One region of the Lysinibacillus sp. NPDC096418 genome, then DNA from elsewhere that is predicted to be linked to it. Evidence: riboswitches for the same ligand, from Rfam matches in the RefSeq annotation. Region 1 holds a riboswitch; each other region holds the start of a gene.
The links. Region 1 has a riboswitch for thiamine pyrophosphate ahead of thiW (energy coupling factor transporter S component ThiW). Riboswitches for the same ligand answer to the same signal wherever they lie in the genome.
Positions count from the first base shown of each region.

Region 2: it holds a riboswitch for thiamine pyrophosphate, as region 1 does, so the genes downstream of both, tenA (thiaminase II) here and thiW (energy coupling factor transporter S component ThiW) in region 1, are expected to answer to the same signal.
Region 3: it holds a riboswitch for thiamine pyrophosphate, as region 1 does, so the genes downstream of both, thiC (phosphomethylpyrimidine synthase ThiC) here and thiW (energy coupling factor transporter S component ThiW) in region 1, are expected to answer to the same signal.
Region 4: it holds a riboswitch for thiamine pyrophosphate, as region 1 does, so the genes downstream of both, tenI (thiazole tautomerase TenI) here and thiW (energy coupling factor transporter S component ThiW) in region 1, are expected to answer to the same signal.

Region 1 is NZ_JBIWEY010000003.1:232,294-238,325, forward strand. Features, by position in the region: gene ACIQZG_RS05385 (VWA domain-containing protein) at 1-1,584, shown strand, start outside; gene thiW (energy coupling factor transporter S component ThiW) at 1,702-2,199, opposite strand; TPP riboswitch at 2,281-2,387, opposite strand; gene ACIQZG_RS05395 (MFS transporter) at 2,450-3,646, opposite strand; gene ACIQZG_RS05400 (ABC transporter substrate-binding protein) at 3,804-4,877, opposite strand; gene ACIQZG_RS05405 (ABC transporter permease) at 4,877-5,671, opposite strand; gene ACIQZG_RS05410 (ABC transporter permease) at 5,671-6,032, opposite strand, start outside.
Region 2 is NZ_JBIWEY010000001.1:457,591-463,622, reverse strand. Features, by position in the region: gene ACIQZG_RS02190 (alpha/beta-type small acid-soluble spore protein) at 34-240, shown strand; gene thiE (thiamine phosphate synthase) at 334-969, opposite strand; gene thiD (bifunctional hydroxymethylpyrimidine kinase/phosphomethylpyrimidine kinase) at 959-1,783, opposite strand; gene thiM (hydroxyethylthiazole kinase) at 1,783-2,538, opposite strand; gene tenA (thiaminase II) at 2,535-3,209, opposite strand; TPP riboswitch at 3,299-3,397, opposite strand; TPP riboswitch at 3,470-3,569, opposite strand; gene mbcS (acyl-CoA synthetase MbcS) at 3,756-5,339, shown strand; gene sppA (signal peptide peptidase SppA) at 5,521-6,032, shown strand, end outside.
Region 3 is NZ_JBIWEY010000010.1:97,648-103,679, forward strand. Features, by position in the region: gene ACIQZG_RS10640 (S-layer homology domain-containing protein) at 1-2,382, opposite strand, end outside; gene ACIQZG_RS10645 (AEC family transporter) at 2,704-3,633, shown strand; TPP riboswitch at 3,772-3,886, shown strand; gene thiC (phosphomethylpyrimidine synthase ThiC) at 4,029-5,807, shown strand; gene ACIQZG_RS10655 (methyl-accepting chemotaxis protein) at 5,867-6,032, opposite strand, start outside.
Region 4 is NZ_JBIWEY010000008.1:127,595-133,626, reverse strand. Features, by position in the region: gene ACIQZG_RS09655 (ThiF family adenylyltransferase) at 1-423, opposite strand, end outside; gene ACIQZG_RS09650 (thiazole synthase) at 420-1,193, opposite strand; gene thiS (sulfur carrier protein ThiS) at 1,190-1,396, opposite strand; gene thiO (glycine oxidase ThiO) at 1,409-2,503, opposite strand; gene tenI (thiazole tautomerase TenI) at 2,487-3,104, opposite strand; TPP riboswitch at 3,195-3,304, opposite strand; gene ACIQZG_RS09630 (hypothetical protein) at 3,571-3,762, opposite strand; gene ACIQZG_RS09625 (sodium:solute symporter family protein) at 4,063-5,499, shown strand; gene ACIQZG_RS09620 (NAD(P)/FAD-dependent oxidoreductase) at 5,568-6,032, shown strand, end outside.

The DNA.
Region 1 (6,032 bases):
AATGCTATTATTTTTGATAATGTACCTGGCCATTTAGTCGGTGAGGCAAAAATGAGTGTGATAGAGCAGGCAGTTAAAAACTTTGGAGTTGGCTTCATGATGACAGGTGGGGAGAATAGCTTCGGCTTGGGTGGCTATTTTAAAACTCCAATTGAAACACTACTACCAGTTGAAATGGAGATAAAAGGCAAAGAACAGTTGCCTTCGCTTGGTTTAGTAATCGTCTTAGACAGATCAGGTAGTATGCATGGTTCAAAGCTAGAACTAGCTAAGGAAGCAGCTGCACGTTCTGTGGAGATGCTACGTGATGAAGATACGCTTGGTTTTATCGCCTTTGATGATCGACCATGGGAAATTATCGAAACAGGACCACTAGCCAATAAGGAAGAGGTGGTTGACACTATTCTATCGGTAACACCAGGTGGCGGTACAGAAATTTATAGTTCGCTCGCCGTGGCATATGAAAATTTAGCTAATCTAAAACTACAACGAAAACATATTATTTTGTTAACTGACGGACAGTCGCAGGCTGGGAATTATGAGGGGTTAATTGAGGAAGGTAAGGAAAACGGAGTGACGTTGTCAACGGTTGCGATTGGGCAAGATGCAGATGGCAATTTACTTGAAGCTTTGAGTGAAATGGGTAGTGGACGTTATTATGATGTCATTGATGAACAGATGATACCTTCGATTTTATCTCGTGAGACAGCGATGATTTCACGTACTTATATTGAAGACAACCCATTTTACCCGACAATTTATAATGCGCCGGGCTGGAATCAATTATTTGCAGGCGGTGTTCCGCAAATGAATGCTTATATTGGCACAACAGCAAAGCAAGGAGCAACTGTTATCGCAGAAAGTGAGAAAGAAGATCCAGTGCTTGCACAGTGGCAATATGGTCTTGGAAAAACTTTTGCTTTTACGTCTGATTCGACAGGAAAGTGGACAGGAGACTGGGCAAGATGGCAGGAATGGGGTACATTCTGGCAAACAGCCATTTCGCAAATGCTACCAAGTTATAATGATGTAGCTTACGATATACGTTTAGATGCAGACGGCTCATTCGTTATAACAGATCCGACTAATGAAGCAGCGTTTTTAGACATCGTAGCAGTTAACGAAGCGGGTGAAGAGCTAGAGATGCAACTTGAAACAATTTCTGCCTCGCAGATTCGAGCAGTCGTTCAGGCTGAGCCAGGGCTTATTTTCTTCCGTATTACGGATGAACAACAGGCTATTTATCAGGCAGGACTCAGTGTACCGTATAGCGCAGAATATGAATTGCGACCAGTGAACGACAAGCTGGTAGAGGAATTAACCAAGCAAACGGGCGGTGCAGTATTAGAAGAACCACAAGAAGTATTCCGTGACTTTACAAAAAAAGGGGCTGAACGTCAAAATATTGCAACGTGGCTATTATTGGCGGGAATGTTATTATTCTTCATCGATATTACCATTCGTCGATTTGGCTGGAGCATCTTCACTACCAAGAAACGTAAGGAAAAAGTTGTTGCTGAAACACCAGTGAAGGAAGAGGATACGAATGTGGCACAGTTATTAAAGGGAATGAAAAAACGTTAATAGTTGAAAATGAAAAACGATGGTTCATACATACGGGGTATATATGAACCATCGTTTTCATTGTTTTAGAGTTAAAACGGAGCATGTCGAGTGGTAAAAAAACACTTTGATGTCGTATTACAATGTTGAGTTAAGTTTATTAGCAATAACAGATTTTTGAAGACTTTTAGCAATGACTACGCCCAAGGTAGCCCCAATAACGCTAGATGTTATAAAAGCGGGCATGAAAAAGAATGTAGCTACAGATGTACCCAAAAGAAGGTGAGAATAGGGTACGGCTACGAGAGAAGCAAGAATACCCGTACCGAATATTTCACCAGCCCCAGCTAGCCACGCTTTTCCACTGTATTTAAAGGTAATAGATGCAAGGAGGGCGCCGATAACACTCCCGGGAATTGCTAAGAGTGAGCCTGTACCTGTTAAGATTCGGATGAGCGCTGTTACAAAGGCAATCATTACGGTAGGGATAGGTCCGAGCAAGATGGCGCTTATGACATTAATTGCATGTTGCACAGGGTAGGCGCGGGCAATACCTGTTGGAATGGAGACAAACGTTGAGCCAGCTACTGCAATCGCTACTAATAAGGCCATAATAGTTAATTTTTGAATAGACAATTTTTTCACTCCTTCAATAATCGTAAAAAAACCGCTTCCTTACAAATAGAAGGAAGCGGCTTTGCGTTTAAATATAAAAAAAGCAAGTAGTCGCCACTTCCCTACGCTAGTGTGAACTAGATCAGGTTCGAAGGGTCCGTATGAAATAAATACGTCTCAGTCTTAAAAAGACTCCCCTAGTGGTTTTGAAGCGATTTGATTTTCATTAATAATGTAACATGTTACTAATAATCGTCAATAAATATTCACGTTATTCTGAATCGGGCTTCATTAAATGTGGTGCTTTTTTTATTGTCCAGATAAGGGCAAGAAGGAAGCACGCAAATAAAATAATAGCACCGAAAATATAAGGGCTGTCCATATTCCAGTCAAATAATATGCCAGCTAATGCTGGACCAATCATATTACCAAGACTCATATAGGCATTATTGAGTCCAGCGGCAAAACCTTGTTCTTTACCTGCTAACTTGGAAATCAGCGTATTGACTGCTGGACGAATGAGCGTTGTTGCAGTAGAGAAAATCGTTGCAACAACTAAAATTAAAGCAAAGCCTGATACATATAAAATTAAGAAGATTGATATTGATGCAATGAGCAAATTGACTAAAACGACTTTCATCTCACCGAAACGCTTAAACAGTGGTGTAATGATAAACATTTGAACAACGACACCTACAGCACCACCAACTGTTAGAATTATTGCAATATCTGTTGGTGTGTAGTTGAATTTCTGTGTGACGAATAAAGATAAAGTCGCTTGGAAATTTGCGATGCCAAACGAGAAAACAAGCATGATGATCAGCATAACAAAGTAGGGCATTTTGACTGAGCGTACCATCTGCTTAGCGAGATTGTCCTGTTTTTGTGTTTTTTGTGATGCGTTTGGTTTTGTGTTTGGTAATAACACAAATGATAAGATGGCTGCTAAAACTGCAGCAACTCCAGCCATATAAAATGGAAAGTGAAGACTAACTGTAGATAAGAAGCCGCCAATTCCGGGACCAATCATAAAGCCTAATGACATGGCAGCCCCAAGCATCCCCATACCTTTACCACGTTCTTCATATGTAGTGACATCCGCTACAAACGCCATAATCGGGGGTGCGATGAAAGCAGAACCTAAACCTCCTAAAAAGCGAGCGACAAAGAGCATCCAAACTTCCGTAGAAAGTCCAAAAGCAATTTGTGAAAGACCAGTTACCACAAGTCCAAAAATAATAAGATTTTTACGACCATATTGATCTGAAAGGTTCCCAGCTATCGGTGAAAACACGAATTGTGCTAGTGCAAATGTTGCAATGAGCATGCCGAGAACTTGTCCTGCTGCACCAAAAATTTTCAAATACTCAGGCATGACGGGAATGATGATACCAATGCTTCCCATGGCTATGAACATATTAAACATTAAAATATATAGAGCGGTTTTATTTGATGTCTGTTGGGCCATTTTATAGCCTCCTTTTGTGTAATCTATTCAAATATACTACAGTCTAACATAACGGGTACTCAGTTGCTATTGACTAAAAGTCTGACTGTATACTTTTATTTTCAATTACAAAAAGCTATCACTCCAGTGACTAACTGGAGTGATAGCTCTATTTAATTTAACGAATACTCATTTTAAATTCTAAAAACAATTCGTTGTATTTGCCTAAATAATCAGGTCCTAAGTTTTTATAAACCTCTAACGTATCACGTTGTTCTTCAGTTGGATAATAACGTTCGTCCATGACAACTTCCTCATCCATTAATGCCATAGCAGCAATGTTTGGTGTTGAGTAGCCAACAAAATCAGCATTTTTCGCACCAGAGTCAGCATCTAACATGAAATTAATGAAAGCATGTGCACCATCTATATTTTTCGAAGTTTTTGGAATGACCATATTATCAAACCATAAGTTTGAACCTTCTTCTGGTACTGCAAAGTCCAAGTCTTCATTTTCATACATCATGTCAGCGGCTTGGCCAGACCAAGTAAGTGCAACTGTCGCCTCGTTATTAACCATTAGTGGTGTTATTTCATCACCGATAATGGCTTTGACGTTTGGTGCAAGTTTAATTAACTTATCCGTCGCTGAATGTAACTCATTATTATCTAAAGAATTTAATGAATAACCAAGACTGTTTAAGCCCATTCCGATAACCTCACGTGCACCGTCTACTAAAAAGACTGTTCTTTTTAATGAAGGATCCCATAAGTCTTCCCAAGAAGAGAAGTCTAAATCTCCAACCAAACTGGGATTATAGACAATCCCAACTGTACCCCAAAAATACGGGACAGAATATTTATTGTCGTCGTCGAAAGGTAAATCTAAAAAGTATGGGTCAATATTTTTCATGTTCGGAATTTTTGAATGGTCAAGAGGAATGAGTAAATCTTCCTCTTTCATTTTTTCAATCATGTATTCAGAAGGAATCGCAATATCGTAAGCTGTTCCACCTTGTTGAACCTTTGTCATCATGGCTTCATTTGAGTCAAATGTTTCGTAAATAACATGGATACCTGTTTCTTTTTCAAATTGCTTTAGTAAATCAGGATCGATGTATTCACCCCAGTTGAAAATGGTAAGCGTATCTTTTCCACCTTTTCCACTACCAGCACTCATTGCGTTCCCAGCATACATTAAAAGGGCGGTAACGACAAGAATGGCGATTGTTGCTTGAATTAATGATTTCATTAATGTCCCCCCGTTCTTTTACTTGTACGACTTGTCACGAAGTAATAACCGATTACGATTAACACAGTCACGAAGAATACTAAACCAGAAATTGCATTTACAGTTAAGGAAATTCCGGCACGTGCCATCGAGTAGATTTCAACTGATAGCGTACTGAAGCCGTTACCCGTTACGAAAAATGTCACCGCAAAGTCATCTAAAGAATACGTTAAGGCGAGGAAGAATCCTGCGAAAATACCTGGCTTAATATAAGGCAAGATGACACGCATCATCACATCTTTTTTTGTTGCACCAAGGTCAAGTGCAGCATCAATTAAAGATTTATTCATTTCAAGTAATTTTGGTAATACCATTAAAACGACGATTGGTACACTAAACGCAACGTGCGCTAGTAGTACAGATGCAAAGCCCAGCTTAATACCAACCATTGTGAATAATATTAAAAAGCTAGCTCCAATAATAACGTCTGGGCTGACGATTAATACATTGTTTAACGATAGTAATGTATTGCGCATTTTTGAATCTTTCACTGTCACAATACCGATAGCACCTAATGTACCGATAATTGTAGAAATTAAAGCCGATAACAATGCCACAATAACGGTATTGATTAAAATCACAAGTAACCGAGTATCCTCGAAAACAGCCTTATAATGATCAAATGTGAATGATTCAAAGCTATTCATCGAGCCGCCACTATTAAAGGAGTAAAAGATTAAGTAAAATATGGGCGCATATAAGACGATAAAGACAATCGTTAAATATACTTTTGCTGTTTTAGAAAGTTTAGTCATTATACGCGACCTCCTTTATTCTTTTGGCCCGTTACTAACATGATGATGACCATGAATAAAATTAGGAATACAGCGATTGTTGAACCCATGCCCCAGTTTTGTGTGACAAGGAACTGTTGTTCAATGGCTGTACCAAGTGTAATCACTCGGTTACCCGCGATTAAACGTGTAATCATGAATAGTGATAACGCAGGGATGAAGACCACTTGAATACCTGCTTTTACGCCATCCATTGTCAGTGGCAGTACGACACGACGGAATGTAGTAAAGGCAGAAGCCCCTAAATCACGTGCTGCATATACCAATGCCGGATTCAAACGGTCTAATGAGTTGAAAATCGGTAAAATCATAAATGGAATGA
Region 2 (6,032 bases), on a different contig from region 1:
AGCACATTCTATATTCACAAGGAGGTGAGAGAAATGACAAACAACAACAGTTCAAACAAGCTTGCAGTACCTGGTGTACAACAAGCACTTGATCAAATGAAATACGAAATTGCACAAGAATTTGGTGTTCAATTAGGTGCTGACGCGTCAGCCCGTGCTAACGGTTCCGTCGGCGGTGAAATCACTAAACGTCTTGTACAAATGGCTGAATCTCAATTAAAAGGGATGCCAAAACAATAACAAATAAAAAACTCATACCCTGAGTAATTATTTGGCTAAAGACCAGTGACCTTTATAGGCACTGGTTTTTAGTTTGCTTAAATACCTCAACATTTATGAATGGAAAGTTTCTTTAAAATTTAGAACCGTAAGTTGAATGTCATTGCTCTCGCAAATTGCTGAAATGACAGCTACTCCATCTGCTCCAGCATTGAATACTGTGTGTGCATTTGAGTTATCTATGCCACCAATGGCGACAATGGGTAATTCAGGATGTTGTGAACGTACTTGTTGTAAAAAAGCTGTACCACTTGGCGCATTTGCATCATCTTTAGAACGAGTTGCAAAAATCGGTCCGATCCCAACATAATCTGCTCCATATTGTAAGGCTACTTGTAGTTCAGCATCCGAATGTACAGAAATGCCGAGAAGCATGTCGCCAATTTTTTCTCGTACAATAGAAACATGCAAATCATCTTGTCCAATATGAATGCCATCTGCCTTTAATCGGATAGCAAGATCTACATCATCATTGACGATAAATGGCACGTGATATTGTTGGCATAGTTTTTGACAATCGTTCGCAAATTTCTCATAAGCTTGACCAGTCAACGCTTTAGGTCCTTTTTCACGAAATTGAAACATTGTAATTCCAGCTTGTAATGCTTCTTCAAGTATGGCTAATGGTTCGCGTTGCTTCGTATTTTCAGTACCCATAATGAAGTAAAGCTGTAAATTCTTACGCTTCAAGTACAGTCACCTCACATGTATCTTTATATTTTTGATATGCAAAATGATTTGTTGGTCCGTGACCGTTGCCAATAACTAGATCATGTGTAATGGCCATTTGAATAAACTTTTTTGCTTCAACAATGGCTTGATCAAAGGGAATTCCTTGTGCAATAAAAGCAGTTAATGCGGCAGAGAATGTGCAGCCTGTTCCATGCGTATTTTTAGTATTTATGCGTTCTGATTGCATTGTAAATGATGAACCGTTATTTGAAAATACATAATCAGTAGCGTATTTTTCATCTGATAAATGCCCACCTTTAATAACAACGAACTGCACGCCTAATTGTAAAAGTGATTGTGCAGCTTGTTGAATATCATGAACAGTTTCAATCTTCATATCCGCAAGTACTTCTGCTTCTGGAATATTTGGTGTAAGGACACTCGCTAATGGCAGTAAATGAGTGCGTAATGCTTGGACTGCTTCTTGTTGTAATAAGTTTTCTCCACCTTTTGCAATCATTACAGGATCGACAATCAGTGGGATTCTTAAATCAGTAATGATAGTTGCGATTTTTTGAATAATATCTGATGAAAAGAGCATGCCCGTTTTGATTGCACTAATCGGGAAATCTTCTAATAAAGCAAGGAGTTGCTTTTCAACAAAACTTACTTCCGTCGGCAGAACACCAGAAACACCTAATGTATTTTGTGCCGTTAAGGCTGTAATGACTGAAGTGCCAAATACCTCTAATTCTTGGAATGTTTTTAAATCAGCTTGAATGCCAGCACCACCGCCACTATCGGAGCCAGCGATTGTTGTAACAATTTTCATTATTGTTCACCTTCCTTGGAAAGACGATGTAATTCATTTAGTACGGTTATCTGAAAATCACCAATATATTGTGTGCTCGAATATGCATTTTCAGCAATTTTTTTATAGGTCTTTAACGTATCGCCTAGTTGCGCAAAAGGTTCATCTCCTGCGACAAACGCAGCACCACAAATAGCACTTAGTAAACAACCTGTACCTGTAATTTCAGTCATTTGGCGATGACCACCAGGAATCCACCTTGATTGTACGCCATCCGAAATGAAATCTTCTTCACCTGTGACAATGACCATACATTTGTATTGTTGCGCAATTTTCGTTGCTTCATCAGATAGTGCCATTGAACCACTACCACTATCTACACCTTTTTGCTGCCAACTTATATTCGCAATGGCAGCTAGTTCTCCAATGTTGCAACGAATAAGGACAAATTTTATTTCAGCTAAAAGCTGTTTTACGGTTTCTTTACGGAAAGCTGTCGCACCAGCACCAACTGGATCCAAAATAACTGGGATTCCAAGTGCGTTTGCTTTTTTTCCAGCAAGTAGCATCGATTCTTTTGTCCGTTCGTTTAGTGTGCCAATATTAATCAATAAGGCTGACGCAAGTGATACCATCTTCTCAACTTCTTGCAATTCATCGGCCATTACTGGAGAAGCACCAATTGCTAGTAAACCGTTTGCTTGAAAATTGGCCACAACGTAATTCGTTATACTATGAATAAGAGGCTGTTTTTTTCGAATAGCTTGTAAAATCATCGTACGCTCTCCGGTACCCAATTTTCTTTCGTCCAGGCCATTTCCCAAAACTGTAATTCATAATAACAACTGTTTTTAAAATGACTTTTTAAAATTGCTAATTTTTCAGGAGAAGCTGCTGCAGCATAAGCGTTCATCATTGAGATTTGTTTTTGGATTGTTACTTGGAAATCGTCACTACTATACATCGCAATCCAATCTTCATATAGGTTAACACCAGGTTTTGCGTCTTTATAATACATTCCTATTTCTAAATAAAGCCATGGGCAAGGCATCATAGCAGCAAAAGCTTCAGCTACATCGCCATTATGCACGGCGCTATACATATGATTAATGTAATTGATAGCACCTGGAGCAGGTTCACTCTGCTCAAGTTCCTCTTTGGTTACATTTAATTCTAAGAAAACAGAGCGATGTAATTCTAGCTCAGCTTCATTAATGAATTTCGCTGTATCAGTGTAGTATGCGAATTCTTCAGGTGTTTCACATTTAGCAGCTGCAAATGCTAATACCTTGGCATAATGCTTTAAATAATAGGCATCTTGAATCATATAGTATTTAAACTTATCGAGTGGTAGAGTACCATCCGCAATCCCTTTTACAAATGGGTGCTGGAAACTTCCCTCCCAATAAATATCTGTTTCTTTTCTTAATTCGTTACAAAATGTCATTATAAGTCCTCCTCAAATTGGTGAACGTAAGCATACAAAAAAAGCTCTTTTTCGTCTGTGAAATACACGTAAAAAGAGCTTCTTCATCAAAAAAATGATGTACTGCTCCCTACGTCAGTATTAACTAACAGGTTCAAAGGGTCAGGTTTTACCTTCTCAACTCAAAATGAGTCCCCCCGCAATCAAAATATTTAGCTGAAAATTGGAACGAAAAAAGCTCTCCTACGAATGAGGAGAGCGTATGTACAAGAAAAGCATAAGCGCGATTGTACATTGCTCCCTACGTTAGTATTAACTAACAGGTTCAAAGGGTCAGGTTTTAACCTTCTCAACTCAAGATGAGTCCCCCTGCAAACATTTGATTTGACCACAATGTACCATACTTTCCCTATATGAACAAGGCAATTTTATTATATTTGAAAAGTGGTGACTGATGCCATACAAATAAATGTGATAATTGTCATAATTTTTAATTATTAGAGTGTTTTTCATTGAAATCTATGAAAAATGAGTTTTATAATAAGTTTAACAAAGGGGGCAATAATGATGAATAGACAAAATCTAATCGCACCAGAATGGTATAACATTGTAGAGGAATTTGAAAAGTATGCACAAGATCCAGAGAAAAATGCTTTAATTGTTTATAATGAAAGCGAAGAGATTGACTATATAACATATACAAGTTTACTAGAAAAAGCGAATCAAGTAGCGCATGTGTTAACAGCACAGGGATTAACAAAAGGGGATGTTATTCTCATTATGGTGCCTAGATCTATTGAGGCATATGTTGCATATATCGCTGCATTGAAAGTTGGTTTAGCTATTATTCCAAGCTCTGAAATGCTTAGAGCGAAGGATATTGATTATCGTATTACACATGCTGATGCCAAAGCGGTCATTGCTTATGAACCATATATTGAACAATTTGATGATGTTGAACATTTAGGTGGATTACAACAGTTTGTCATCGGACATGCACATGCACCATGGCAGCCACTACTTGAAAAAATGGAACAGCAGCCTACAAGTTTTATAAGTACTACACCAACCAAAAGTACAGATGTAGCATTTCTTGCGTATACGAGTGGGACAACCGGTAATCCAAAAGCTGCTATTCATACTCATAGTTGGGGTTATGCGCATTTACGCACGACAGCACCAAATTGGCTAGGTGTACAAGAAAATGACATCGTATGGGCGACTGCAGCACCTGGTTGGCAGAAATGGATTTGGAGTCCGTTCCTTGCAACGTTAGGAAGTGGGGCTACTGCTTTTGTTTACAAAGGTAAGTTTGATGCACCTACATATTTAACATTGCTCGAAAAATTCAAGGTGAATGTTCTTTGTTGTACGCCTACAGAATATCGCTATATGGCGGCACTTGAAAATTTACGTGACTATAATTTATCAGAAGTTCGCCAAGCTGTATCTGCAGGTGAGCCGTTAAATAGTGAAGTCGTGAACGTATTTTTAACTGCATTTAACTTACAAGTACGCGATGGTTATGGTCAAACCGAAAATACATTACTTGTTGGAACGATGGTTGGTATGGAAGCGCGTGTCGGCTCGATGGGCAAACCAACACCAGGTAATACGGTATCGATTATTGATGATTTTGGTAATCCTGTTTCGGAGGGTATTGTTGGTGATATTGCCGTACACAAAGAAACACCTGCGTTATTTAGTAAATACTTTAAGGACCCAGAGCGTACAAGCCTGCAATTCCGCGGCGATTGGTATATTACTGGTGACCGTGCATGTAAAGATAAAGACGGCTACTTTTGGTTTGAAGGGCGAGGCGATGATGTAATTATTTCCTCAGGTTACACGATTGGTCCGTTCGAAGTAGAAGATGCATTAATAAAGCATTCTACTGTGAAAGAAGTGGCAGTTGTAGCAAGTCCAGATGAGGTTAGAGGTAATATAGTAAAGGCATTTGTTGTATTACGCGAAGGAATTATTGGGGATTCGTCGCTTATTCAGCAATTACAAAATCATGTAAAGGACTTAACGGCACCCTATAAATATCCACGTGCTATAGAATTTGTGGAGGAATTGCCAAAGACAGCATCCGGCAAAATCCGCCGTGTGGAATTACGTCAACAAGAGCAAAAACAATATAATCATTAATTATTTCCTGGGGAATAATGTCGAAAATCAAAGTTCAAGCGCATTTTATGAACTTTGATTTTTTTATGTGTTAAAATTGTTATTTACGGCATGATGAATTGCGGGAAATTAGTGCATATTTGCAAATAAATGAAACGTTTTATCCATTCATTCGTATAAAATTTTAAGGAGGCGGAATAGAATGAATGCAAAAAGGTGGGTAGCCTTAATTATTGCGGGCGTATTACTAGTGGTTTCACTAGGAATCAATACGGTATTTGCGTTTTTAAAAGCTGATTTCTTCGGTAATTTTGATAGCGTAATTGCAGGCAATGATTTTGAAGTTTATGAAACTGTATTAGAAGGAAATAATTTTGATAAAAGAATTGCTCATTTAACATTGGACGGTACGATTCAAGATGTTGGCTCTGGTACGGTATGGCAACAGGTTACCTATGATCATCAGTTTTTCTTAGGGCAATTAGATAATATTTTAAATGATGAAACTGTTCAGGGTGTTGTATTGAGCGTGAATACACCAGGTGGTGGTGTAACGGAGTCAGCAGAAATTTATAAAAAACTCCTACAAATCAAAGAAGAACGACAAATCCCAATCTACGTATCAATGGGGTCAATGGCCGCTTCTGGTGGTTATTATATCTCAGCACCAGCTGACAAAATTTTCGCAAATCGCGATACGATTACAGGTTCAAT
Region 3 (6,032 bases), on a different contig from region 1:
TGCTGGATCTATCTGTGTGCCTGCAGCATCGAAGGATTCAGTTGCGATTACAGCATTCTCAACATCTGGTACGAAGCTCTCCTTACTTGCATCCAAGTTATTTATTATGCTGATGACCGTACCTACATTATTGGTCTCAGCGAATTTTGCAGCAATTGCCGCCTTTAAATGATCGATTGGTTTAACTGAATTAATCTTTAGTTTATCAATCATTTCACGTTCGGCAGCGCTGAGTGCTGTATAGCGAGCGAGAAGTGCTTCTAGTGCTTCTTTTGTTGTATCGCTAGAAATTTTCTCAATTGCTGTATACAAGTTTTTTACAGTCGTTGTATAATTGTCCAACGTTTTAAGAGCTGCTTTGTAAATATCAATATTTGATATTAATGTTTGTTCAGCATCTGTTAATTTATCGATATTGATTTTTAAATCTGATAATATATCAGCAAAGTTAGGGGATTTCGGATTTAGTTGGCTTATTTTATAAACATAGTTACCAGCTGCTATTTTCGTTTCTGCTGCTTGAAGTGCAAGTAGTGCGTTATTTAATGCAGTTTGATGTGTAACTAAAAATATCCCTTGCTGTGCGCCAGTTAATGAATAATAGGCATCGAGTGCAGTTTTTATATTTGTATAGTAATCAGCTGTGTTTGGGCTTAGGTTACCAAATAATGTCCCAACTTTTCCAGCAACTGTTGCATTGTCCGCTGCTATATCCTGCAATAATATGAAATCAGGATCATAGTTAAAAACAATGTCTTTTTTTTCGTCTGTAAAGTCCTTATATAACTTTCTGATATCATTTACTTCTTTAGTGAAATTCATACTAGCAGAATCTAATAGAGCAATTCGTAGAGCGACTCCCTCAGGATCATCTTTCTTATCAATTTGTAGCTCGTCGATAGCATCGTTCAACTCAGTCCCGATATAATACTCTACAGCAGCTTTCTGAGAGGGAGTTAATTTTTTAAATTCTAGGTAAGTGTTGATTAACTTTTTTAACTCATTACCTTTAGAATAATCATGATACATTTTGATAACTTTTGCTACAGCTTCCTCATCTACTGCAATCGGGATGTTCGCTTCTGTTCCGTCTGCTTTTTTATATTTTAGCGTTGTACCTGTGATTACTAAATCACGGACGTACGTTGGAACAAGTAGCGTTAAATCAGTACCGTCAGTATTGACTTTGTATAAATAGTTTTTGTCCGTCACATTACTAAAATAAAGCCAGCCATTATCATGCACTAAATAAGCAGCTTCTACATCATTCGAGTTACTACCTTTAAAAGTAAACTCTTCAAATTTATCGGCACTTTCACCGATTGTCGGTAATGGTTTTAAGCTTAGTCGTGCTAGCACGCCATCTGTTCTTACATAGTAAAGCCAGCTATTTTCAGGAATAGGATTGAAGACGTTTTGTAACTTCGCATAACTTTCATGAGATGTTGTTTCAACAATTACACCTGAAGGAAGAGTGCTTAGGACTGTATGTGTAGAAAATCCACCCATACCTCTTAAGAAATATTCATAGCTAATAGCCTTGCCATCAGTAATGCTTGTATCGCGAATTGAAGGTTCATCCAATGCAGTATCGAGGTAGTAGTGCTTTCCTTTATATTCCACGACGTTCCAAGCATGTGGTGTGCCTGCGTATGTACCTGTCATGTAATAAGCTTTAATACCAGCCTCATTTAATAGATAGTAGGTAAGAAGCGCATAGGCTTGGCTTAGTCCTTTCTTTTCCATTAAAAGTGTATAGGCTGCGTGTGGGCTCCCCGTTGTATCTTTTGTAAACGTAGCATAAGTCACAACATAATCATGAATTGCTTTGATTTTTTGGAAATCTGTCATGTTTTCCGTAATGAGTTCGTTCTTAATAATCCTTTCAACTCTTGTTTTAAGGGTTTCCTCTGTGTTGAAATTCGTATTGTATTTGATTGTAAAATTAATCGTTACATTATTGACATAGCCTGAATACGTATAGTCACGAGAGATTGTGGCTGCTTTGTAGATGGCGTTGTCTGGGTCTAAATCAAACCTGTCATAAATAGCATTCAGATCTTCTTGGAGTTTTGCCGTTTCACCTGTGTATTTTACATTGAAGCTTTCCTCGTACTTCTGGAATTTCCCTTTTAGAATAGTTTCTAGTTCTGCAACACCTTTGGCAGTTTCTATAGTTGTAGTTGTTGCTGTGGGTGCACCCAGTGAAAATGTTTGTCGTTGTGGTTTCGCATCAAAAACATGTTGTGGATTGACCCAAGAACCTGAAACCTCAGGAATGGGTTGCTCTGTTGCTGCCTGAACGTCTACATCTGGAACCATCGTAATCATAGCTGGAATAGCTGCAACGGATAGTAGGGCAATTTTTTGTTTACGCTTCATATGAATAGATCTCCTTTTCTGGTAAATACGTTTATCAATATCCTTATTTTATCATTTATATTAATGCGTTGGATTTACTATTTGTCGAATTGGCTATTAATAAGCCTATAGTAGGAGACTGGTTGTGCATTTTTTTTTGCATTTGAAATAGCCAATTTCCGTTCGAAAATGTAATGAAATTAATTCATCTTTCAGAGAAATATATCGGCATTTAGCAGGAAAACTTAACCATATTTAACTTATTGCAACCCTTGCATGAGTATTGACCAAGCTAATGGACAGTTCTACTATTATAGATACAGATGAAAGGGGGACAACCATATGATGTATCTCGGCATGATTTTCTTCCAAATTGTTGCCCCGATTTTAGTGTTGCTCGTGTTAGGTGCTATTTTGCAGAGGAAGTTTCGTTTTAATTTAAAGGCACTATCGCAGTTGATTACGTATTGTTTTATGCCGGCAGCGGTGTTTTTGAATATATATGAAACGAGTATGGAGCTGTCGGTGCTAGGGCAGGTGGCGTTGTTTATTACGCTTTTTATCGGCAGTCAGATGGTGCTTAGTCACTTTTTAGCGAAGTTACTAGGGCTTGCGAAAACAGAAGCGGCAGTTTTTAAAAATAGCGTTGTGCTCATTAATTCTGGCAACTACGGTATTCCAGTGGCGCAAATGATTTTCGTGACGCAGCCGATTGGTGTGGCGATTCAAGTGATTCTTGTCATCTTTCAAAACATGACGACGTATACATATGGACTTTATAATCTCATTTCCTCCACGAAATCAGTACTCGCAATCGCGAAGGATTTCCTCAAAATGCCGATTATTCATGCGCTTATTATTGGGGTGACGATGAATTTCTTCGATATTGGTATTCCGCAATTTATCCGTATTCCAATTGACCATGTGGCAGAAGGTTTTATTGCAGTGGCTTTGATTACACTCGGTGCTCAACTATCACAGCTTGAAATTAAATCGATGTTCAATAAGACGGTATTGGTCAGCTGCATTACAAGATTGATTATTGGTCCAGCTGTGGCGTTACTTATTATTTTTGCATTAGGTTTAGATGGTGTCGTGGCACAGTCGCTCTTAATCGCGAGCTCGTTCCCAACGTCACGCAATAGCTCAAGTCTCGCTTTAGAATATGATGTAGAATCGGCAACAGCAGCGCAAACGGTATTATTCTCTACGATTGTGAGTTGTGTCACAGTGACAATTGTTATATATATGGCTGAAATGTTATTTGCTTAATAGTTGACGAGGGAAAGAATTGTGATTCTCATGTGTCGCGTGTGTGTCGAAAAACCGCTTCAATTGGATAAAATGAACCAATTATTTATTTATCTTCCATTTGGTGAGTAACTTTGCTACACTAACAACAAACTGAATAGCCTTAACTAGGGGAGTCCGATGAGTCGGGCTGAGAGGGAAACGCACTGAAGTTTCTTGACCCTTTGGACCTGATCTGGCTCATACCAGCGTGGGAAAGTTAATGATGACTGCATTGTTTTTTGTGGTCAATACAACCTTTACATTCGTAGCCGGATCCAATATTTTTTTGGATTCGGCTTTTCTTTTGTAGTAGCTCGTTGGAGTGAGCTAGGTTCGGTCCTGAAAATTTATTTTAAAAGGGAGCGGAAATGTTCATGACAACAGTTAACGAGAAAAACATTACCATTATGTCGAGCTTTGATGGCAGTAAAAAAGTATATGTGGAAGGGTCAAGACCGGATATTTTAGTACCGATGCGTGAGATTGCACTTAGTCCAACAACAGGCAGTTTTGGGGAAGGGGAAAACCCGCCAGTGCGTGTTTACGATACGAGTGGTCCCTATACAGATCCAACGTACAATATTGACATTACGAAGGGACTGCCAGCGTTACGTAGTGCTTGGATTAGAGAGCGCGGGGACGTAGAGGAATACGAAGGTCGTACGATTAAACCTGAGGATAATGGCTTCCGAAATGTAGATGATCCACGAATGAAAGAGAATATTTTTCCTGGTCTTTATCGTAAGCCAATCCGTGCGAAAAAGGGACATAATGTGACGCAACTGCATTATGCAAGAAAGGGTATTATCACGCCAGAAATGGAGTTTGTAGCAATTCGTGAAAACATGGATCCTGAATTTGTGCGTGCTGAAATTGCGGCGGGTCGTGCTATTATGCCATCTAATATTAATCATCCTGAAGCAGAGCCGATGATTATTGGGCGGAACTTTCATGTGAAGATTAATGCGAATATTGGTAATTCTGCAGTATCCTCATCCATTGCGGAGGAAGTCGAAAAGATGACGTGGGCAACACGCTGGGGCGCAGATAATATTATGGATTTATCGACGGGTAAACATATTCATACGACACGTGAATGGATTATTCGCAATGCGGCTGTGCCAGTAGGAACGGTACCAATTTATCAGGCGCTTGAAAAGGTCAATGGTGTTGCGGAGGACTTAACGTGGGAAGTTTATCGCGATACGTTAATCGAGCAGGCAGAGCAAGGTGTCGATTATTTCACGATTCATGCGGGGGTATTATTGCGATATGTGCCGCTGACAGCAAATCGTGTGACGGGGATAGTATCACGAGGTGGTTCGATTATGGCGCAGTGGTGCTTATTCCATCATCAAGAGAACTTCCTATATACGCATTTTGAAGAAATTTGTGAAATTATGAAAGCGTACGATGTTGCCTTTTCACTAGGGGATGGCTTACGCCCAGGTTCGATTGCAGATGCCAATGATGAGGCACAGTTTGCTGAGCTTGATACGTTAGGGGAACTGACGCAAATTGCTTGGCAACATGACGTGCAGGTGATGGTGGAAGGGCCGGGGCACGTGCCAATGCATTTGATTAAGGAAAATATGGATAAGCAATTGGAAGTATGTAAGGAGGCGCCTTTCTATACATTAGGGCCATTAACGACAGATATTGCACCAGGTTACGATCATATTACATCTGCTATAGGTGCGGCGATGATTGGTTGGTTCGGTACAGCGATGCTTTGCTATGTGACACCGAAGGAACACCTAGGTTTGCCGAATCGTGAGGACGTTCGCGTTGGTGTGATTACTTATAAAATTGCGGCGCATGCGGCGGACTTAGCAAAGGGTCATCCTGGAGCGCAAGTGCGTGATAATGCATTATCAAAGGCGCGTTTCGAATTCCGTTGGCGCGATCAATTCAATTTGTCACTAGATCCAGAACGAGCAGTGGAATACCATGATGAAACACTACCAGCAGAGGGTGCAAAAACTGCACATTTCTGTTCTATGTGTGGACCGAAGTTTTGTAGTATGAGAATTTCACAAGATATTCGGAACTATGCGAAAGAGAAGGATTTGAATACAACAGAGGCCATCCATCAAGGGATGCAGGAGAAGGCGAAGGAATTTAAAAAGGCTGGTAGTCAGATTTATCAATAATAAAGAGAGGCTTGTGTCTATGGGTAATTTCTTATCTTAGACACAAGCCTCTTACTTTATTAGAGTTTAAACTTATTGACTTCTTGTTGTACTTTTAGTGCACCATCCGTTAGTGATTTTGCAACGTCGCTAATTTCTTGAACTGTAGCAGACTGTTCTTCGGTAGCAGCGGCAATTCCTTCAGCTTCAGTGGAAGCTCGAATTGCGAGATTTGACATTTCGTTG
Region 4 (6,032 bases), on a different contig from region 1:
TGGAATGCTGTGTTTAACCGCTGCGTCATTGACAACCATTCTAGTTTCGAAATTGTCTGTCGCATCAATAATGATCGATTGATTTTTTACCAATGCTTCTATATTAGAGCTGTTGATATCCATGATGTGACTGTTAATCGTAATCTCGCTGTTGATTTGTTGTAAGCGAGTTTTGGCAGCAACTGCTTTTGGCAGTTTATCACTTGCATCCGCTTCCGTATAAAGCTGCTGTCTTTGTAAGTTGCTAAATTCCACATAATCACGGTCTACAATCGTCAGTGTGCCGACGCCAGCCCTAGCAAGCATTTCTGCACTAGCAGAACCTAGAGCGCCTGCACCGATTATTAATGCTTGTGCATGTTGAATTTGAGCTTGCCCTTTATCACCTAAAAATAGTGCCTGTTTTTGATAGCGGGTATTCAAGAAGTCACCATCCCCGTAATAGGACTACTCGCTTCACCGTAGTTTTTTGCTGCTATTCTGCCAGCTTGGTAGCCTAGTTGGCCGGCTTCTATTGCGAGCTTCATGGCTAGTGCCATTTTTACAGGGTCTTGTGCGCCTGAAACAGCTGTGTTAAGTAGTACTCCGTCAGCACCTAACTCCATTGCAAATGCTGCATCCTTTGGTGATCCAATACCAGCATCCACAATGACAGGAACAGAGGATTGATCAATTATAAACTGAAGATTTAATGGGTTAATCAGCCCTTTTCCAGAGCCAATCGGGGAAGCACCAGGCATAATTGCATGGACGCCAAGCTGTTCTAGTCTTTTGGCTAAGACGACATCATCGGATGTGTAAGGTAGCACGATAAAACCTTCTTCTAATAACATTTCAGAAGCCATTAATGTTTCAACTGGGTCTGGTAAGAGTGATTTGTTGCAGCCGATAACTTCGACTTTAATCATGTCACATAGACCAGAAGCTTTTGCCAGTTTGGCAATCCGTACAGCTTCTTCCGCCGTTTTTGCGCCAGCTGTATTTGGGAGTAACTTATATTTTGTTAGATCTAATTGTTCGAGAAAGTTTGGTTGAGATGATTCGAAGATATTCATTCTTCGTACTGCAAATGTTAAAATCTCTGTTCCTGAAATTTCTACTGCTTCTTTTTGAACCTCAAAGGAAGGGAATTTCCCTGTTCCTAGTAATAGATTTGATTTGAATGTGTGATTTCCTATTGTTAACATGATTATCCTCCTCCTACAAAATGCACAATTTCTATTGCGTCTCGGTCAGACAACATCTGTGATGCGTACCGTTCTTTATAGACAATCTCTTTATTCAGTTCTACTACGACAATGCGATTTTCTAACGAATATAACGCTAGTAAGTCTTGAACCGACTGTACAGTTTCAGGTAGTTCAGTAGATTTTCCATTTAATTGAATAGCGCGCATAGTTTCACCCCCTTAAAAGCGATTAACTTTAAATGCGTCAATCCATTCTTTTTTAACTTCTTGTTTGACAATCAAATCTCGAATCATTTGTCCTGTTGCAGGTGCTAACAAAATGCCATTTCGAAAGTGACCCGTGGCAAATAAAATACCTTCATCTTCAGGGTGGTAGCCAATAAACGGTTTTTTATCAAAGGTTTGAGGACGTAACCCTGCCCAACAAGATTCAATTTTCAAATCGGTAACAGTTGGAAGCATTGTTTTAGCTTTCGCAATGAGACTTTCTAAACCACCAAGTGTAGGCTGTTCGTGCCAATCATTTTTCACCATAGTTGCCCCAATGACTAGTCTACCGTTATTTCGCGGTACGATATAACAGTGTTCATGGAATAGCGTATGCTTTAGAAGCGGCTGTACACTGGAAACAGAGATGCATTCACCTTTGACAGGAGAGAGTGTGTGGTGCAAACCGAGCTGATGGAAAAAGCTTGAGCTCCAGACACCATTGGCAACAACGACTGTCTTAGCTTGGAAAGCGCCTTTATTTGTTTTGATTATGTAGATGCTATCCTCTTTTTGAATTGCAAAAACGGGCGTATATTCAAAGATAGAAGCACCATATATTTGAGCACATTTGCTAAAGGCCAGACATGTAGAGTGGGGGAGCACATGAACATCATCTTCAATATAAGCTGCGCCAAAAATATTTGATGACACTGCGTTCTCTCTGTTTCTCATTTCAACACTGTCATACCAGCTAACAGTCGGAAGAGAGAGGGTAGCACTAAGCTCCTCTTTTTCTTGCTCCGAGAAAGCAAGCTGAAAAATCCCACCTTTTCTAAGTTCGATATCGACACCACTTAACTCTCTAAGTTCATCTTTAAGGTCAAAATAGGTTAATTGACTACTTCGAGCAAACGGATAAAAAATCTCAAAATCATCACATTCTGAATGGGCCCCCAACATGCCTGCTGCCGCTCTCGTGGATTTACTTGCAATTTGTTTTTCTTCAAAAACAGCTACATCAATTTTTTCTTTCGCTAAATAGTAAGCGATGGAACAACCAATAATGCCACCACCAATGATTGCCACATCATAATTTGTTTTCATATTCATACTCCTGACATTTTTTTGAATATATTAATGCTGATTTATAAGGATTATCTGAAGAGAAAATACCAGACATAATGGCAATACCATCTGCTTTTGCCTCTCGAAGTTGGTATACGCGCTCTGGAGTTATACCCCCAATAGCAAAAACGGGAATCTGTAACTCTTTTTTTATATCGAACAAGGCATGTACGCCATTTGGGACTATTCCTTCTTTGCAATTTGTTTCAAAACAATGCCCATACAGCACATAATCTGCCCCATCCGCCTCCGCTTGTTTGGCTTCTGAGAGTGAATGAACCGAACGACCAATCCGTAGGTGAGGGAAGGATGCTCGTACTTCCTTCACGGGAAGGCTATGTGATGGTAGATGAATGTTTGGGTTATCTGTTAGTAGTGCAATATCTAAACGATCATGAATGACAATCTTTTCTTTGTTCACCCCGAGTTGTACTAAAAGATTTACGAGTAACAGAATTTCATGTGCTGTTTTTGATTTTTCACGTATGTGAATGTAATCGACAAGCTGATGAATGTTAGTTAATTTGCTAGCTAATTCGTGAACGGTATGTGAATCATCCGTCATGGCAATCAGTTTCATATTGTTTGCCCCCTTAATCATAAATTGACGCAAAAAAACCACTAACCTAATAAAAAGGAAAGTGGTTTTGTTAATTGTACGAAAAAAGCACAAAAACAATAAACACTTCCCTACGCAGATACGAATCTGTTCAGGTTATGAGGGTTTAAAAGTAGCTACTTTATTCTCAGCCCTTATCAAGGGATCCCCTAGTGAATTGATTGAATATTTTTATCTTAAAATAGTAAATTGTTTCATGTATCAAATATATTTTTTCCATAGTTAATACTAAGTTAAAGTATCATAATAATAAAAAACATTCAACGGAAATCTGAAAATTCAATTAAAGTTAGGTCTTTTTTCGTTAATATTGGGTATGTATGAATATAATAAAAGCTAAATGTAAACGGAACTTCAATAAATGGGAATTTGTATTATTTATGTATTCGGTTCGGAAGTATAAAATTTCATAAAATGTTGAGCTTCATCAGTTGTTCGGAGCTGTGCCCGCGGAAAGCGTCTGCCGTAGCGGTGAACAATGGCTACGAAGTAGACTAAAAAACAAAGCCTCAGAAATTTTACGATTAGTAAAATTTTCGAGGCTTTTCATTTTTGATGTTAGCTGTTTTGTCCCAGCCTCTTTTACTTTAGCGTCAGAACGATATCTAGTGGCATTCATGTGCTGTCACCTTCTTTCTTAATTGAAAATGTAGTCTACGCAATAGAAGGCTGTGTTTTATAATGTTTTGAATTTGAATCGAAAGGGTATTTAGAAAAAAACAAAATAATATCGGATTTATTGTTGCTTGTAATAATATGTCGATTTGTATCATTTATTAAGTTATCTTATATTTTTTAGAAATGATGGCATATTGAGTGGTATAATCTAAATCCTTTTCTCTAAAAATGGTTGTTATGTTTTTTGAAATCTAATTAAAGAATGATAGCCCCTTAATTAAAAAAGATGAGGAGGGTACAAATGTTAGCTACTTGGACTTGGGTGAGTACCATTGTATTAAGTCTGTTTTTTATTTTAATGTCATTAGTATTTAGAAAGAAATCGAGTGAAAGTTTTTTGCAGTTTGCTATTGCAGGCGGGACACTTCCCTTTTTTCTAATTTTATTTAGCGATATTGCAACAATAATGGGCGTTGGGAATTTTATTGGACACTCTTCAAAAGGCTTTGAATCAGGTATTGCGAATATTCCATTCATTATTGGTGAACAAGGTTCCAAAATCCTGTTTGCTTTAATTTTTGCGGGTTTTGCAGCCCGTTTTACTTACAAGAGTATTGGTGAACTACTTAATGATTTGATTCTAAGAGATAGAATTTCTAGGGCAATTGTAGGGATTCTAACTTCTGGCATCATGATTGCGTGGATTGGTGGTCAAGCAAAAGGAATGGGCTCATTATTTGCCGTGTTTACCAATACGGATCCTTTGCCACTAATCTTCTTTTTCTCTGGCGTCTTTATTTTATATACGATGATCGGTGGCATGTACTCCGTAGTTTGGACTGATTTTGTTCAAGGTGTTCTATTAATTGGTCTTGCAGTTTGGTTTTACATTAGCGTGTTCGCAAAAATTGATTTTAGCTATTCAAAATTAAAGACAATGTTACTAGAAGTGGATGCTGGACAATTAACAGAATTGAGTATTTCCGGATGGGAAGTAGTAACGTTATTTATTACTGGATGCTTTGGTATTTTAGCAGCTCAAGTATATTGGCAACGTAGTTTTGCCGCGGATAATCCAAAATCCGCAAGTAGGGCAATGTTGTATAGTGGTTTTTTTGCGATTATATTTACTATTTTATCTTCTGTTACAGGAATGATTGTTAAAGCAATGAATCCAAGCTTAGAGGCGGGAAATGCAGTCTCGTGGTTAATCATGAACGAAATGACCGAACTAGCAGCCCTTTTATTCTTTATTTTAATTTTCTTAGCGGCCATTTCAAGCGCATCTTCACAATTGCATTCAGCTGCCATTGTTATTGTGAACGATGTTGTGATTCCTTTCAAAAAAGGTTTGAAAGATAAAACGTTAATAAAGCTATCTAAATGGTTAGTCGTACTTGTAGGCATCTTCTCGATTACTGCGGCCATTTATTCTGAATCGATCATTAGCTTATTTTCATTTGCATATACGATGGCAGGTGGTGGAGTAGTGCCTGTATTAATCGTGGGGCTCTTGTGGAAATCTCGTAAATCGGAACAATTTGAAATGGGTTCCCACAATAGTAAAGTATCCATTTGGGGTGGAAGAGTAGGTTTAATTTCGGGGGCTACTTTTGCAATTTTGTTCGGTATTTTGTGGGGTGTGTTGGCTTCAGTGATACTAACAATTGTTGTTTCAATAGTTCTGCCAAATAAAAGAGAGTTTAATAAAATTGAATTTAACCAAACTGAAAGCTAAAGATTCCATCTGTTTTGAGGGAAATTGAAAGGCTAAAGTCAGTAACCTATTTCTTAGGGGGCTAAGGGTTGAGACAAAAAGTTATTGTTATCGGCGGAGGGATAATTGGCACCTCAGTAACTTATTACCTTTCTAAAAAAGATATAGAAGTACTGTTATTTGAGGCAAAAGATATTGCTGCTGGTACGTCTGGATCGTGCGATAAAGCCATAATGCTCCAGTCCAAAAAAACGGGACCAAACTTAGATTTAGCATTGGCGAGTGCTAAGATGTTTGAAAACTTAGAATCGGAACTTGGGGAGGATTTGGAGTACCACAAGGGTGGCGGGATGATTTTAATTGAAAATGAGCTCGAAAATAAATTAATCCAAGAGATGGTGGAAAGGCAAAATCAAGCTGGGTTAGATGTTTCCATTATCACTGGTGAACAAGCGAGAAATAGAATCCCAGCGCTTTCTAAGAAAATAATAGCCGCAACTTGGTGGGAAGAAGATGCAGAAATAAATCCAATGGGGATAACTTTTGCTTTTGCG